3 regions of the Acidovorax sp. FHTAMBA genome follow, and region 3 is predicted to be linked to each of the others. Evidence: predicted binding sites of a transcription regulator. Region 3 holds the regulator's gene; each other region holds the start of a gene.
The links. The regulator FNR, encoded in region 3, switches genes on or off when oxygen is low (the NO sensors DNR and NnrR bind a similar motif). The targets are predictions, from matches to a motif close to TTGATNNNNATCAA.
Positions count from the first base shown of each region.

Region 1: the regulator FNR is predicted to act here: its motif matches at 1,349-1,362, upstream of AAFF19_RS01480 (hemerythrin domain-containing protein).
Region 2: the regulator FNR is predicted to act here: its motif matches at 713-726, upstream of AAFF19_RS02855 (hemerythrin domain-containing protein).

Region 1 covers NZ_CP152407.1:326,519-328,782, forward strand. Annotated here, with positions in the region: gene AAFF19_RS01475 (methyl-accepting chemotaxis protein) at 1-1,262, shown strand, start outside; gene AAFF19_RS01480 (hemerythrin domain-containing protein) at 1,421-2,008, shown strand; gene AAFF19_RS01485 (alkene reductase) at 2,157-2,264, opposite strand, start outside.
Region 2 covers NZ_CP152407.1:622,808-625,071, forward strand. Annotated here, with positions in the region: gene AAFF19_RS02850 (hypothetical protein) at 4-585, shown strand; gene AAFF19_RS02855 (hemerythrin domain-containing protein) at 790-1,299, shown strand; gene AAFF19_RS02860 (sensor domain-containing diguanylate cyclase) at 1,448-2,264, shown strand, end outside.
Region 3 covers NZ_CP152407.1:2,143,855-2,146,118, reverse strand. Annotated here, with positions in the region: gene hemN (oxygen-independent coproporphyrinogen III oxidase) at 1-566, opposite strand, end outside; gene fnr (fumarate/nitrate reduction transcriptional regulator Fnr) at 752-1,474, shown strand; gene AAFF19_RS10095 (hypothetical protein) at 1,515-1,808, opposite strand; gene AAFF19_RS10090 (FixH family protein) at 1,865-2,146, opposite strand; gene ccoG (cytochrome c oxidase accessory protein CcoG) at 2,208-2,264, opposite strand, start outside.

The DNA.
Region 1 (2,264 bases), 1.8 Mb from region 3:
CGCGCCAGCTGGAAGCCAGCGGCTACGACACCGCCACCATCGCCAACCGCATGAGCGCCAAGGCGGTGGCCGAATTTGCGGAGGCCGACAAGCTGATGGCCGAGCTGGATACCGTGCTGCGCAGCGAGGTGGCCAAATCGGTGGCGGAGCAGGGCCAGGTGTCCAGCGAGACCGAGTGGCTGTTTGTGCTGGCGGTGCTGATCACCGTGGTGGTGGTGGTGCCCACCACGCTGATGAACATGAACTCCATCTGCCGCCCGCTGGAAGACGCACGCAAGATGGCGCAGGCGATTGCAGGCGGCGACCTGTCGCAGCACATTGCCGCCGAGGGCAAGGACGAAGTGGCTGACCTGCAGCGCGCACTGCGCGACATGCAGCAGGGCCTGGGCGCGCTGGTGGCGCAGGTGCGGGACGCCAGCGGCAACATCGCCACCGCCAGCCAGGAGATCGCCACCGGCAATCAGGACCTGTCGCAGCGCACCGAGCAGACGGCCAGCAACGCGCAGGAGGCCGTGTCTTCGCTGTCGCAGCTCACGTCCACGGTGCAGCAGACGGCATCTTCGTCGCAGATGGCCAACCAGCTGGCGGCGTCGGCATCGCAGATGGCCACGCATGGTGGCGGCGTGGTGCAGCAGGCCGTGGCCAGCATGCAGGAGATTTCGGCGTCCAGCCGCAAGATTGGCGACATCATCGGGCTGATCGATTCGATTGCCTTCCAGACCAACATCCTGGCGCTGAACGCGGCGGTGGAGGCTGCCCGTGCAGGTGAGCAGGGCCGCGGCTTTGCCGTGGTGGCCAGCGAGGTGCGCAGCCTGGCCCAGCGAAGCGCGGCGGCGGCCAGCGACATCAAGGGCCTGATCCAGAGCAGCGTGACGGCCGTGGACGGCGGCGTGCGCCATGTGGAAGAAGCGGGCACGGCGATGAAGGACATCGTGGGCAGCGTGCAGCGCGTGGGCGACATCATTGGCGAGATCACCGCCGCGGCGTCCGAGCAGTCGGCCGGTATCGGTCAGGTGAACAGCTCGGTGGGCGAGATCGACCGCATGACGCAGCAGAATGCTGCGCTGGTGGAAGAGTCTGCCGCTGCGGCCGATTCGCTGCGCGAGCAGGCCGCACGCCTTTCGCAGGTGGTGCAGCAGTTCCGTCTGGCGGATTCGACAGGGCACGCGTACGCGGGCCCCGGAGCCACGGGCGCAGCACCGCTGGCCCGCACGGCGCAGGCCCTGGGCACCAACGCGGCCCAGCCCCGGCTTGAGGGCTGATACCTGACGCGCCGCACTGCGGTGAAAAAGTAGCCCCGCTGGCTCCGTCTGCGGGGCTTTCTTTATGGGAGAGGGTGGCCGGTTTATTGACCTGCGTCATGGGTTGGCCGCTTCCTGCATGGCAATCTCGGGGCCTGTGCCTAACCGGGGAGCGCGCCATGTCGTCCATCTGTCTGCGAACCATTCGTGAGGAGCATGCGTCGCTGGCGGCGGTGCTGCAGTCGTTGCACCTGATGCTGAACCAGGGCCCGGGCGACGAGCCCGCGGCGTTCTTTGACGTGATGCGGGCCATGCTGTTCTACATCGACGAGTTTCCAGAGCGCCAGCACCACCCCAAGGAGTCGCAGTGGCTGTTCCCCAAGGTGGCCGAGCGCTCACCCCAGGCGGCCGAGGCCATTGCCCAGCTGGAGCGCGACCACGAAGGCGGCGAGGCGGCGGTGCGTGAGCTGCAGCACCTGCTGCTGGGCTGGGAGCTGATGGGCGATGCGCGCCGCGAGGCGTTTGCCCAGGCGCTGGAGCGCTACATCCGCTTTTACCTGGAGCACATGCGCCTGGAAGAAACCGTGGTGCTGCCCGCCGCGCAGGAATCCCTGCAGCCGGGCGACTGGGCTGCCATCGACGCGGCCTTTGCCAGCAACACCAACCCGCTGGCCCCGGGCAAGCCGCGCGACGCGGCGTATGACCGGCTGTTCACGCGCATCGTGATGCGGGCGCCGAGCCCGATAGGCTTAGGTTCACCCCCCTGAGCGGCTTCGCCGCTTCCCCCGCTCTCGCTACGCGGGCAGGGGGACGCCGCCAGCGTGGCGGGGCGGCCCTTGTGCGGCGGCCCGCGCTAGGCCAGCGCCAGTTTCCACCGGCGCGTGAACCCGGACGCGGCACTCCGTTTTTGCCTGCTCAGGCACCCAGTGCCGGATAGTCCGTATACCCCTCGGCCCCGCCGCCATACAGCGTGGCGCGGTTCACCTCGTTGAGCGGGGCGTTGGCCTTCAGGCGCGCCACCAG
Region 2 (2,264 bases), 1.5 Mb from region 3:
ACCATGAAATTCGCACGCACCCTGATTGCTTCCGTCGCTGCCGGCCTGCTGGCCACCTCGGCTTTTGCCATGACCAAGGAAGAGCACAAGACCGCCAAGGACACCATCGAAGCTACCTACAAGGCCGACAAGGACAAATGTGATGCCCTGACGGCCAACGCCAAGGACATCTGCCAGAAGGAGGCCAAGGGCAAGGAAAAGGTGGCCAAGGCCGAGCTCGAAGCCCAGTACAAGCCTAGCGCCAAGAACACCCAGAAAGTCGCCGAAGCACGCGCTGATGCTGCCTACGACGTCGCCAAGGAAAAGTGCGACGACCTGAAGGGCAATGAGAAGGACGTGTGCGAGAAGGACGCCAAGGCCGCCCAGGTGAAGGCCAAGGAGGACGCCAAGGTCGCCGCAGTGCAGGCCAAGCCCGCTGACAGCGCCGCCGAAAAGAACGCCGCTGTTGCTGAAGCCCGCAAGGATGCCAACGCTGAAAAGAATGACGCCAACTACAAGGCTGCCAAGGAGCGTTGCGACGCAATGTCCGGCGATGCCAAATCCAAGTGCGTGGACGACATGAAGCGCATGTACAACAAGAGCTGATCACGCTTCGGCGTGGTAGTGCCTGGGGTGCCTGGGTAAGCCTCGCCATGCCGTGACTCCTCCAAACCCCGCCTTGTGCGGGGTTTTTTGCTGGGGCGGTGGTCGCCGCCTGCCACTTGACGCCCCGCTGACATGCGTCAACACCCGCTGTCGCCCAGCGGCCTAAGCTCGCACCCTTTTTATCTCCGCTGCAAAGGGATTCCCATGGCACAACTCGCTTGGTCGGACGCGCTGGCCCTGAACCTTCCACTGATGGACGACACCCACCGCGAGTTTGTTGAACTCCTGGCGGCGGTGGACGCGGCAGACGATGCCCAGCTGCAGGACGCCTGGCAGTTGCTGGTGGAACACACCCACCATCATTTTGCGCAGGAAGACGCGTGGATGGCGTCTACCCGGTTTGCGTCTGGCAACTGCCACAGCCTGCAGCACCAGGTGGTGCTTCAGGTCATGCGTGAAGGCGCGGCACGCGCTGCCCAGGGCGATCAGAAAGTCTTGCGGGTGATGGCCAGCGAACTGGCCCTGTGGTTTCCGCAGCACGCGCAGAGCATGGACGCAGCATTGGCACTGCACCTGCGCCGCGTGGGGTTCGATCCAGTCTCGGGGGTTGTGCATGCGCCGCACGCCCTGCCGGGCGAACTGATCCAGGGCTGCGGCGGATCGACCTGCTCCGATGTGCAGGAGGAGCCCCGGCCGAGCCCGGCCATGGCCTGAAAGCCCACCGCCGCCGCCTCTCCTGCCGTTGCGCCACGGTCGGCGGTCGTGGCACAGCAGCACCGTGGTTGTACCCGTGCAGTGCTGGCGTAGCTATGGCATGCTGCCAGGTCTCTAGGCAGCGTGGACGGCATTGCCGCTTGGCTCCATGGCAGAAACCGGTTTTCAATGGGTTCCGAACGACGAATCCGCGCGTCTGCAGGCGTTGCAGCGCTACGGCATTCTCGACACGCCGATGGAGCCCGCCTACGACGATCTGGCCCGCATCGCCGCGCACATCTGCCAGGCTCCGGTGGCGCTGATCAGCCTGCTCGACAGCCACCGCCAGTGGTTCAAGGCCTCGGTCGGGCTGGCGGTGGAGGAAACCCCGCTCGACCAGTCGGTGTGCCGGTATGCCGTGCGCCAGCCTGGCGTGTTCATCGTTCCCGATCTGGCGCAGGATGCGCGGTTTGCCCACTTTCACATCGTGACCCAGGAGAACCCGCTGCGGTTCTACGCCGGCGCTCCGCTGGTCACGCCCGATGGGTTTGCACTGGGCACCCTGTGCGTGCTCGACCACCAGCCGCGCGCGCTTTCGCCGCAGTCAGAGGACATGCTGGGCGCTTTGGCGCGGCAGGTGATCCGACTGCTGGAGCTCAAGCGCGCCAACGATCTCCAGGGCCAGATGCTGGCCGATCTGGAAGAGGCACGCCACCAGATGTCGGTGCTGGCCCATACGGACGTGCTCACGGGCCTGGCCAATCGCCGCTCGTTCACCGAACGCCTGCGGCAGGAGCTGGCGCTGCTGCAGCGCGACTGCGAACCCGCCTGCCTGCTCATGATGGACATCGACCACTTCAAGCAGGTCAACGACCTCTACGGCCACCATGTGGGCGACCGGGCGCTGCAGCTTTTTGCGGCACTGTGCCGCGAGGTTTTCCGCGCGGGTGATGTGGTGAGCCGCTGGGGAGGGGAGGAGTTTCTGG
Region 3 (2,264 bases):
TGAATGCGATGGACTGCTTTCTGAACCTCCGGATCGAAGTCCTGCACACCAAAACTCAAGCGGTTAAAACCCAGCTCCGCCAGCACCGCAAGGCGGTCCGCATTGACCGTGCGCGGATCCACCTCGATCGAATACTCTCCGCCTGGCGCGAGCGTGAAGCTTCGCTTGAGCATCGCCATCAACTCACGCAGCCCATCATCCGTCAGGAAAGTGGGCGTGCCCCCCCCCAGGTGCAACTGGCTCACGACCTGGCCCAGCCCGCAGTGGGCAGTGTGCAGGTCGATCTCGCGACTGAGGTAGCGGAGATAGACCTCCGCGCGGTCATGGTGTTTGGTAATGATCTTGTTGCAGGCGCAGTAGTAACATAGTGACTCGCAAAACGGGATGTGCACATACAGTGACAGCGGCAAGGCCTTCGCCATCGAGCCCAGGCGCCGTTGCTCCAGTGCAAGCGCATAGTCATCCTTCCCGAAGGCCTCGACAAATCGGTCGGCAGTGGGGTAAGAGGTATAACGAGGACCCGGCACATCAAAGCGGCGCAACAGGTCGGGTGTGACAACGGTCATGGGAGATTTCCTTGCGTACACTGCAACTGTGCCTTACGCTGAGGCCATTGTCCTTGACCTGCGTCAAGCGAAGAACTGACCCCTTCGACGACAATTTGATGTAAGTCAGTCGCCCAACCGTACGCCACAGTGCCGCTGCGGTGGCATATTGAGCCTTTGCTCACATCCAACCTGTTCCTGTGCTTATGAATCCGCTCACCATCAAAGTCGCCTGCTCCAACTGCAATCTGCGTGAGTTGTGCATGCCAGTTGGCCTGAACGACGAGCAACTTCAGCGTATTGATGAAATTGTTGCGGTGCGTAGGAAGATCAAGCGCGGAGGCACGCTTTTTCGCAACGGCGAGTCTTTTACCTCCTTGTATGCGATCCGCACCGGTTTCTTCAAGACCTGCGTCGCTACGGAAGACGGCCGCGACCAAGTGACGGGTTTTCAGATGGCTGGCGAAATCATCGGCCTCGATGGCATCGTGAATGACCACCATACGTGTGACGCGGTGGCTTTGGAAGACGCAGAAGTCTGTGTCATGCCGTTTGACCGCATCGAAGAACTGTCGCGTGAAGTCAATGCGCTGCAGCACCATGTGCACAAGATCATGAGCCGCGAAATCGTTCGCGAGCACGGCGTGATGCTGTTGCTGGGCAGCATGCGTGCTGAAGAACGCCTCGCAGCTTTTCTGCTGAACCTGGTTCAGCGTTTGCATGCGCGAGGTTTTTCGCAGTCCGAACTCGTGCTGCGCATGACCCGGGAGGAAATCGGCAGCTATCTCGGCCTGAAGCTCGAGACGGTGAGCCGGACTTTTTCAAAGTTCGTGGAAGAAGGCATTGTGGAGGTCAAACAGCGCCATGTCCGCATTCTCGAAACCGATGCACTCAAGCGCATCGTGAACAACCAGCCCGCCTGCCATTGACCCGCCAACACTGCGCTGCCATCCGCAACCTGCAAGCCCTTCAGGAGCAGGAAGTCGTCTTGCGGCAATCATCGGGGCGCTCCCCCTCCGGCACAGGGCAACGGTTGAGCTCGAAGGGTGACATGGCCAGCAGTGTGGTCAGCGCACTGGACGCCATCGTGATCGCCCAGAACGCAAAAAAGGCCAGCGTGTAGACCCCCTGCCGTGACAGCGCGAGCGGTTGCCCAAACCAATGCAGATCTTGCGGATCCACCATGGCAAAGACCAGCATCTCCAGCACACCAGCCATCAGAAACGCTGGCCACGCAATCCACATCAACCGTTGGGTCCACATTGTTTTGTCTCCGGGTAAGCCCTTGCAAGCCATGAGCCGCAGGGGCCCGTTGTGTATCAGCGCGGCTGGTCTTGCGCTGGCGTAGCCGCATGGTTGCGGCCCTTCATCGCGGGTGCGAGGCTCTTCTCGGGTTCCGCAAGGTTCTTGTTGATTTCAATGCCCTGGCGATAGTAGTCCTCGGCCACCACGGGATCAGGCCGTGAAATCGCCAGCCACAACGTCACAAATCCCGCGACGATCACGATGAGCGGCCCAGCAATGATCAGCCAGACATGGCCGAACTTCCACCACGGTTCTGGGACGGAAGGCTCAGCACTGAGTGCAGAACTGGTTGGCATGGTGTTAACTCCTGAAAAATAGTCGGCTGAGAGCACACAGTGCCATCACAAAACAATCATCCTAGCGCGGGACCAGAAACACCGATTTCTCGGTCACATGGCTCGCAGTACCCAAGGC